One region of the Rhizobium sp. H4 genome, then DNA from elsewhere that is predicted to be linked to it. Evidence: riboswitches for the same ligand, from Rfam matches in the RefSeq annotation. Region 1 holds a riboswitch; the other holds the start of a gene.

Region 1 (4,403 bases):
CCGATGCTGACGTCACTTGCGGTGCTCATGGGTCTTTCCGGTGTCGTGCCGACGGCGCAGGCTGCGGCAAACGATGTCGACGTGACGCTGGTGCTTGCCGTCGACACCTCGCGCTCGATGGATTTCGAAGAGATCGGCATCCAGCGCGACGGTTATGTCGCGGCGCTGAAACACAAGGAATTCATCGACGCGGTGAAGGGCGGGCTTACCGGCCGCATCGCCATCAGCTATTTTGAATGGGCGGGCTATGTCGTCCAGGGTTCGGTGATCGACTGGCAGGTGATCGAGACGGAGCAGGATGCGATTGCCTTTGCCGACAAACTCGACGCCCGGCCGATCGGCACGCAGCGGCGCACCTCGATCTCCACCGCGATTGCCCAGGGCGTCAGCATGATCATCGCCAGCCCCTTCCGGGGCAGGCGGGAGGTGATCGATGTCTCCGGCGACGGCCCGAACAATTCCGGCAATCCCGTCACGCCCGTCCGCGACAAGGCGGTGGCATCAGGCATGGTCATCAACGGCCTCGCCCTCATGCTGCGGCCTTCCGATGCGCCTGACGGGCTCGACAAATATTATGCCGACTGCGTCATCGGCGGCCCCGGCGCCTTCGTGCTGCCGGTTCGCAAGATCGAGGACTTCGCCGTCGCCGTGCGCCGCAAGCTGGTGATGGAGATCAGCGGCCTGTCTCTTCCGGCGACGGTGCAGCCGATCGCCGGCACGGAGCCGGCAACGGACTGCTTGATCGGGGAGAAACAATGGCGGGATATGTTTGACCGGTGAGAGGGCTGCTGGCCCAACCCGATGATCAATGGCTATCGGGACTGGCTCGACGGCATGGTGGCGGCAGCGAAGGCAGCCAGGCGGTGAGCCCCGCGAGAGCGATGCTGAAGCGCGTCCTTCGAGGCGCAGCCTAACGGCCGGAAGCCCGAAGGACGCGCTGCAACGGTGTTCCCTGCATTTATTGCTGTTCGGAGCACCCGTCTCGCGCCTCGGGATGGGGCTCTTCACTGCCTATAGCGGCAGCTCTCTGCCGGCTTGTTCGCTGACCATATATTTGGCGTACCAGTCCGGCCAGTTCTCGTCGTATTTGCCGCCGTTGCGTTTCTCGTGTTCGCCGTGGGCGGCGGCAGCGCGGCGGAGCGCGGAGGCCAGGTCGCTCGAGGTGGAGAAGACGGTCTCGTCGGCGTCGATGCGGCCGGGCAGGCGGGTGGTGACTTCCTGGAACAGCCAGCCGTTGCCGTCAGGATCCTTGAAGGAGGCGAAGGAGCGGTAGCTGCGGTGCTCGGGATCGCGGCCGGCGATGCGCAGGCGCCCGAAGAGATAGGGTTCGTCCTTGCCGGCATAGACGCCCGATGCGTCGTGGAAGACCTCGCTCACCTCGACGCCGCGGGCGATGAGATCGCGGCGGGCGGCCTCGATGTCGGAGACGATGAGGTAGAGGCCTTGAGCGGAGCCGGGCGCGGCGGCGGTCACGTTCCTGCCGAAGATGATGGCGCAGCCGGAGCCGGGCGGCGTGAACTGGATCACGCGGAAATCGGCATCATTGGCGAAATCGGCATCGAGCCGCCAGCCGAGGCCGTCATAAAAGCGTTTGGCGCGGTCGACGTCGGAAACGGGGATGACCACCACTTCGAGTTTGGTGTCGGCGGGCCGTGTTCTGATGGATTCTGTGGGGGTTTCACTGCGCATTGCATTGCTCATCTTCAGCTCCTCGACGTTTGGACGCATTAAGAATGGCGATACATGTCGTGCGCGAGTGGACCACAGCGCGGGCAGGGCGTCGAATCAATTCTTCTGTCGGCAAGGAGAAGACGGCGGGCCAGCCCCGCCGTCAGCGCAGTCTCCTACGCCGCAAGAGCGGCGCGCGTCTTGCCGATCATCAGGGCAGCGCGGGCCGCCTCGCGGCCCTTCTCCACGAAGTGCGCGCGGTAGATCTGCGTGTGGTGCTCGGTTTCCTGATACTGATGCGGCGTCAGCGAAACCGACAGCACCGGCACGCCGGTGTCCATGCCGGCGCGCATCAGCCCGTCGACGACGGCCTGGGCGACGAATTCGTGACGATAGATCCCGCCATCGACGACGAAGGCGGCGGCGATGACGGCGGCATAGCGCCCGGTCGCCGCAAGATCGCGCGACAGCAACGGCATTTCGAATGCGCCGGGAACGTCGAACACGTCGATCTGCTCAGCCGGAATGAGCTGCTGGAAACCTTCGAGCGCACGGTCGACGATATCCGCGTGCCAGCCGGCTTTGACGAAGGCATAACGGGTGGGTGTCATGGTAATCTCCTTTGGCGTACAGACACGTCACCCAAGGCGATCACGAACGTTGACCGGCTGCCGGCGAGGGCAGCAGGAACGCGCGTTCTCTTTCATCCGGACTATGACCGTCGGCTCAGGCATCTCACCTGATCTGCTGACCCTTCGTTAAGAAGGCGCTCGCGGGCTCGCAATCGAAACTGCATACCGCCGGTAGGGACTTTCACCCCGCCCTGAGAACGGCGCGGACAATAGGGGCAAGGCGAGGGGCTGGCAATAGGGGAATTGGTTTTGGTGATAGGGGCTGCAATCTTAGGGGGCGTCATGCTTCGGCTGATCGTCCTCCACCAACCTATCCACAGCCGTGATGGAAGCCACTTGCCTTTCGCTTGCCGCTCAAGGCGTTCGTCGCTTTCGCTCCTCACCCCCCTCATCTGCCCTAACGGGCATCTTCTCCCCGCTGGGGCGAAGGGGGAGCAAGCCGCACGGGTCGTCATTCCCATAGCGAACGTTTCAAAGGAGCGAGACGCTTCTCCCCGGCGGGGAGAAGATGCCGGCAGGCAGATGAGGGGGTGAGCGGCTGAGCCGCGAATGCACGGAGCGGAAGCGAAGGGCACCATGACGAGTGGCGTTGCAACGGTTTAGTAGCGGCAGCGGTGCCGACGATGCGAGGAGCGGCTTCCATCGCCCTTGCTGTGCGTGCACTCGCGCCTACATCCCTCCGGAGCACATTCACGCCGAAGCAGCATGACGCCCCGTCCCGCATGAGGCGGGGCAGGCCGTGACCATCATGGGAGGGAGGCATGCCAGAGTCTTTTGTCGTGCGCCGTGAGGCGCATATTGCGGCGCCGCCGGCTGCGGTGTTTGCGCTGATGACCGATCCGGAGAAGATTTTGCGCTGGATGGGAACGGAGGCCGAGATCGAGCCGGAGCCGGGCGGTCTTTATCTCGTCAACGTCACCGGCGCCCGCTTTGCGCGAGGCTCGTTTCGCGAGGTCGTGCCGGTGCATCGGCTTGCCTATAGCTTCGGATGGGATGGCAGCGAGGTCGTGCCGCCGGGCTCCAGCCTGGTCGAGATCGACCTGATCGAGCAGCCGGATGGGACGTTACTCCGACTCACCCATAGCGGCCTGCCGAGCGAGGAGCAGTGCGCCGGCCATGCCGAGGGCTGGGAGCATTATCTCGGGCGGCTCACCGCGGTCGCCGCCGGGCGCGATCCGGGGCCGGATCCTTTTTATGGCAGGACATGAACGATTTTTCGCGGGCGTGTGACGCTTCTCAAGCGCTTGCCGCTGCGGGAAAAACGCCCGGCCGGCGCTCCGGCCGACCGTCAAAAAGCAAGGTTTTGTCACCTGCAAACATGAATGCCCGGTTCATCTCCAGTTCAATTTGGCGGCCCTAAAGTGGGTACGGCTGGATGAAATGGAGTTTTCGATGAAGGCACTATCTATCGCGGCTGCCTTGCTCGCTGGCAGCCTTTCGATCGGCTCTGCGCAGGCGATGCCGATGGGGACAATCAATGTCGAGAGCAAGGTCACAAGCGACGTCACCAAGGTCGACTACGCCTGCGGCCGCGGCTGGCACCTGACCCGCTGGGGCGAATGCCGCCGCAACTGGCGACGCCCGCCGCCGGTGGCTTTCTATGGTGGTCCACCTCGCTGGGGTTGGGAGCGCCGCCACCGCGACTGGGATGGCCCGCGGTGGCGCCATGAACGCCGCTGGGATCGCGAACGCCGCTGGCGGGACGACTACTAAAAGCCTCTGCATGAGGCTGACGGGCGAGGCCGGCGCGATGTTTCGCCCGGCCTTTTCTTTTGGAAACTGTCATTGCGCTCAGGTCAGATCCGGCTGACGAGCCAGTACTTGCCGTCGATCAGTTCCTCGAGTTCGGCCGGATCCTTGACGCCGAACTCAAACCACTCGACGAGTTCCTTCGCTTTCAGACGGCTTTCGTCCGCCGTAAACTCGATTCCATAGCGCGCGCACCAGCGCCGCAGGATCGACGTCAACAACGTCATGTCGTTTCCGTCCAGCGGATCTTTCGGCCAGAATGTCGTGCCCATCGCAACCCCTCAATCGCGGATGACCCGACACTACAATGGAATCAGAGCCGCGCAAGTTTAAAGTGTTATTTTTCTGTTTTCC
Region 2 (4,403 bases), on a different contig from region 1:
CCGATAATGGTCACACCTTCGAAACCGAAGCGGATTTCGTTGGCGGCGAGTTCCTTCGGCAGGGCGATCTCGGCCTTGATATCGCCCTTGGCGTTGACGTTGTAGAGGGCGTGCGGGACGAGACGCTCGCCATAGCCTTCCGAGGCGAGCCAGAAGGAGCCGTCGGCGGCGACCGCGATGCCTTCGATGTCGAGCTTCTGAGCCGGGGCGCCGTCACGCTTGACGACGAGGGCGTCGGTGATGACGGCCGGCTTCGTGCTGGCATCGATCGTGTAGATCGTCGGCTGCGAGCCGAGAACGCTGTCGCTGACGGCATAGAGCATGCCCGGCTTGCCGGGAACGGCAGCGAGACCGGAAAGGGCTGCGAAGCCGATCGGATTGCCGTCCTTATCGGCGGAGACGATCTGCGGATAGGCTTTCCCACCTTCCGAACGCTCGTAGATCATCACATGCGAGCGTGCTCCGCCATCCTTGCCGAGGTCGAGTTCGTTGGCTGTCGCCAGTAGATTGCGCTGGGGAATGGCGACCGCGCCTTCCGGCGAAATGCCCGATGGCAGCAGCTGCACGAGCTCGGGATCCGCACCGGTATCCTTATAGACGCCGACGAGCGAGGCGCGCTCGGCGAGCAGGAAGAAATATTGGTCATCGCCGAACTTGGCGGCTTCGAGGCCTTCCGGCTCGACGCCCTTCGATCCCGAACGGCTTTCCGGATAGTGGCCGATATGGGCGACGGCGCGTTCGAAGGATGCGCCCGATTCGTAGAGAAGTTTGCCCGCCTTGTCGAAGATGGTGAAGCCGCGCGAGCCGCCCTGGTAATCGCCTTCATCGGCAACGACGAGGCGGTTGTCGTCCAGCCACTTCACGGCATCGGGCTCGCGCAGCACGCCCTTCGATTCGCCGGTGAATTTCAGGGCGCCATCACGCTTGGTGTCGATGCCGGTGAGATCGATGCTGCCGGCGGAGAAATGCGTCTTCACCTCGGCCGTATTGGCGTCGATGATGACGATCTCGTTGTTTTCCTGCAGCGTCAGGGCAATCTCGTTCAGCCCGTTGAAGGCGACGAATTCCGGCTCCGGATCCTCAGGGGCAACGCCGGCGAGACCGGTTAGCGTCACATGCTTGATGCTGCCGCAATCAACAGTGCCGTTCTTAACCTGGAAGACGACGAGGTCGCCGGCCGGCATCTGCGGGATCTTGCCGTCATTGACGTCTTCGTCGCGCTCGTTTTCGATTGCAATAGTGCCGAGCGTCTTGTCCTTGTTGAGGGCGATCGAATCCGGCTGGCCGCCGAGATCGCAGGTGCTCTCGATCTTCTTGGTCGCCACGTCGACGATCGCCAGACGGCCTGAGGGCTTCGCCTTGCTCTCGGAGGTGTTGACGGCGACGAGCGCCTTACCGGCGCTCGAGGTGACCGATGTCGGCTCGCCATCCATCATCAGCGCGCCGCCTGATTTCGGCGCCTTGGCATCGGTGATGTCGATGAAGCCGATCGCGCCGAGCGGGCTGTCGCTGTAGATCAGCGTCTTGCCGTCGTCGGTCGCGGTGATGATTTCGGCCGATGTCGCCGCGAGCTTGTCCTTGTCGTCAGGCAGGTTCTGGGCGACCGGGAAAGAGGCGATGCGGTTAAAAACCGGTTCGGCCGCGGCCGGAAGGGCGACGGATGCGAGAAGCACGGCAGCAAGCGCTGCCTTGCGCGATGAAATTGTCATGAAATCCCCCATGTGTCGAATAGTCGAAACATGGGTTTTCTGCGGGACTGCCATGACAGAGACATGACAGTCCGTGACATTTTCACGAGGAGGCCGCTTGCCTTTCCCGGCGGATCTCGTTGCGCATGATGAAGAGCGATGCGGCGAGGATCAATCCGGCTCCCAGCCAGAGATAACCGGCCGGCGCATAACCGAAGAACAGCCAGCCGGCGAGCACATTGAGCGGCAGCTTCAGATCGTCGAACGGCTGCACATAGGCAGCGTCGGCGCTGGCATAGGCAAGGGTCAGCAGATATTGCGCCACGACCGTCAGGAGGCCCGCCAGCAGGAAGAGCGCTAGCGTCGCACCCGTCGGCACGGCAAGGCCCGCCGCAAGCGCCAGCCCGCCGTTGATCGGCGTCAGCAGCACCAGCAGCCAGACGGTGATCGTCTCCGGCTTCTCAATGCCGGTCAGGCTCTTGGTGATCAGCGACGATGCGCCCCAGAGCAGCGCCGAGAGCACCGGCAGCAATGCTGCCCAGGTGAAGCTGTCGGACCATGGCTGCAGGATGATCATCGCGCCGGCAAAGCCGACAGCGGTGGCCGCCCATCGGGCGGCGCCGACGCGCTCGCCGAGGAACAGGCGGGCGCCGAGGATGATGAAGAAGGGCGAGGTCATGACGAGCGCAATCGCCTGCCAGATCGGCACCGAAGCAAGGCCGGAAACCCAGGCCGCGACGCCGAGCGCGGCAAAGACCACGCGCACGACATGCCGCCAAGGATAGTTGGTGCGCATGGCCGAAAGACCTGCCTTGCGCAGGAAGGGCAAGGAGAAAAGGAAGGCGAAGGCATATTGCCAGAAGGCCGCCGAGGCCGGAGGAAAGGCGAGCTTCATGGTCAGCCACTGGGTGACGACGTTGAGGAGCGAAAAGGCCACGCCTCCAAGCACCATGAAAGTTGCGCCGGCAAGGGCGCGCGATTGCGAGACTGCAAGGGAATTCTGATTCATGTCTTTCATCCGAAACCTGGGACCAACATAAATCAGGACGCATGAGGCGACGACACGCTGAGGCCGGCAGTCCCCTGCCCGCGCGCGGCCATGCTCATTCTCTTTCATCCGGACTATACCGTCGGCTCCGGAATCGCACCGGATCTGCTGACCCCTCCCTAACCGAAGCTTGGGAAGACGCTCGCGGGCTCGGGCCGCAGCCCTTACCGCCGGTGGGGAGTTTCACCCCGCCCTGAGAACAGCTCCGTGGTAAAACAAAGTGCCGTATGCGGCAAGCGGCCATAACGAAAAGGGGCCCGGCAATGCCGAACCCCTCTCAAAAAAACCCTACACAGCCGGTCTCGTTTACGGCTGGCGGATAATCTCAAATCAGCCGTTGACGGCGTCCTTCAGGCCCTTGCCGGGCGTGAACTTCGGCACGTTGCGAGCCGGAATATCGACTTCAGCGCCGGTGGACGGGTTGCGGCCCTTCGATGCGGCACGATGAGAAACGGTGAAGCTGCCGAACCCTGCGAGGCGGATGTCGCCCTTGTTCTTGAGTTCAGCCTGGACAACGTCGAAAACCGCGTCGACAGCGGAAGCCGCGTCAGACTTCGTCAGTCCTGCCTTTTCGGCCACTGCGGACACGAGTTCATTCTTGTTCATGTTTCCACCCCTTTCTAAATGGTATGAAACGACTCAAATGTAAGCTAGGCGCAGAATAGGTTTCATCAGGCCCGCCGGGAACCCAAAAGCCCTGCAAATCAAGGAAAAGCAAGCGTCTCCATGACGTTTTCACAAAAAAGGCTGGCGTTTCCGCCAGCCTTTTTGCGTCTTTTGCGCCAAATGGGCATAAATGTGGCAAGCGCCACTCAATGCGCTATGGTTGCGCCCGTCTCATCAAGGCCTTCGACCGATGTGATCACCGGCGTTTCCACCGTGCCATCCCACTCGATCGGCTCGGGCCGGCGGACGAGCGCGTGCTTGATCACCTCGCCCATGCGGGAGACCGGGATGATCTCCATGCTGTTCTTCACATTGTCCGGGATCTCCGCCAGATCCTTGGCGTTCTCTTCCGGAATCAGCACCTTCTTGATGCCGCCGCGGAGCGCCGCGAGCAGCTTTTCCTTGAGACCGCCGATCGGCAGCACACGGCCGCGAAGGGTGATCTCACCGGTCATGGCCACGTGCCTGTTGACCGGGATGCCGGTCATGATCGAGACGATGGCGGTCGCCATGGCGACGCCGGCCGAGGGGCCATCCTTCGGCGTCGCGCCTTCCGGCACGTGCACGTGGATGTCGTTCTTTTCGAACATCGGCGGCTCGATGCCGAAATCGACGGCGCGCGAACGGACATAGGAAGCCGCTGCCGAGATCGATTCCTTCATGACGTCCTTCAGATTGCCGGTGACCGTCATGCGGCCCTTGCCCGGCATCATCACGCCTTCGATGGTCAGCAGCTCGCCGCCGACTTCCGTCCAGGCAAGACCGGTAACGACGCCGACCTGATCCTCGCCCTCGGCTTCGCCGTGACGGAAGCGCGGGACGCCGAGGTAATCGGCGATGTTGGCGGCCGTCACGTGAACGGACTTCGTCTTGCCCTTGATGATCTCGGTGACCGCCTTGCGGGCGAGCTTCATCAATTCGCGTTCGAAGCTGCGGACACCGGCTTCGCGGGTATACTGCTGGCTGATCGCCATCAGGGCGTCGTCGCTGACCGAGAATTC

Evidence for each region. A riboswitch is a leader RNA that binds a small molecule or an ion and turns the genes downstream of it on or off. The one in region 1 is predicted to bind FMN.
Region 2: another riboswitch for FMN. It lies ahead of C4N04_RS00680 (DMT family transporter); the one in region 1 lies ahead of C4N04_RS28020 (6,7-dimethyl-8-ribityllumazine synthase).

Annotation. Positions count from the first base shown of each region.
Region 1 is NZ_PSOW01000023.1:38,648-43,050, reverse strand. It holds gene C4N04_RS28030 (DUF1194 domain-containing protein) at 4-780, shown strand; gene C4N04_RS28025 (VOC family protein) at 1,012-1,701, opposite strand; gene C4N04_RS28020 (6,7-dimethyl-8-ribityllumazine synthase) at 1,845-2,279, opposite strand; FMN riboswitch at 2,360-2,503, opposite strand; gene C4N04_RS28015 (SRPBCC family protein) at 3,062-3,508, shown strand; gene C4N04_RS28010 (hypothetical protein) at 3,693-4,013, shown strand; gene C4N04_RS28005 (hypothetical protein) at 4,097-4,321, opposite strand.
Region 2 is NZ_PSOW01000001.1:128,713-133,115, forward strand. It holds gene C4N04_RS00675 (esterase-like activity of phytase family protein) at 1-1,709, opposite strand, end outside; gene C4N04_RS00680 (DMT family transporter) at 1,792-2,697, opposite strand; FMN riboswitch at 2,790-2,941, opposite strand; gene hupB (DNA-binding protein HupB) at 3,067-3,342, opposite strand; gene lon (endopeptidase La) at 3,549-4,403, opposite strand, start outside.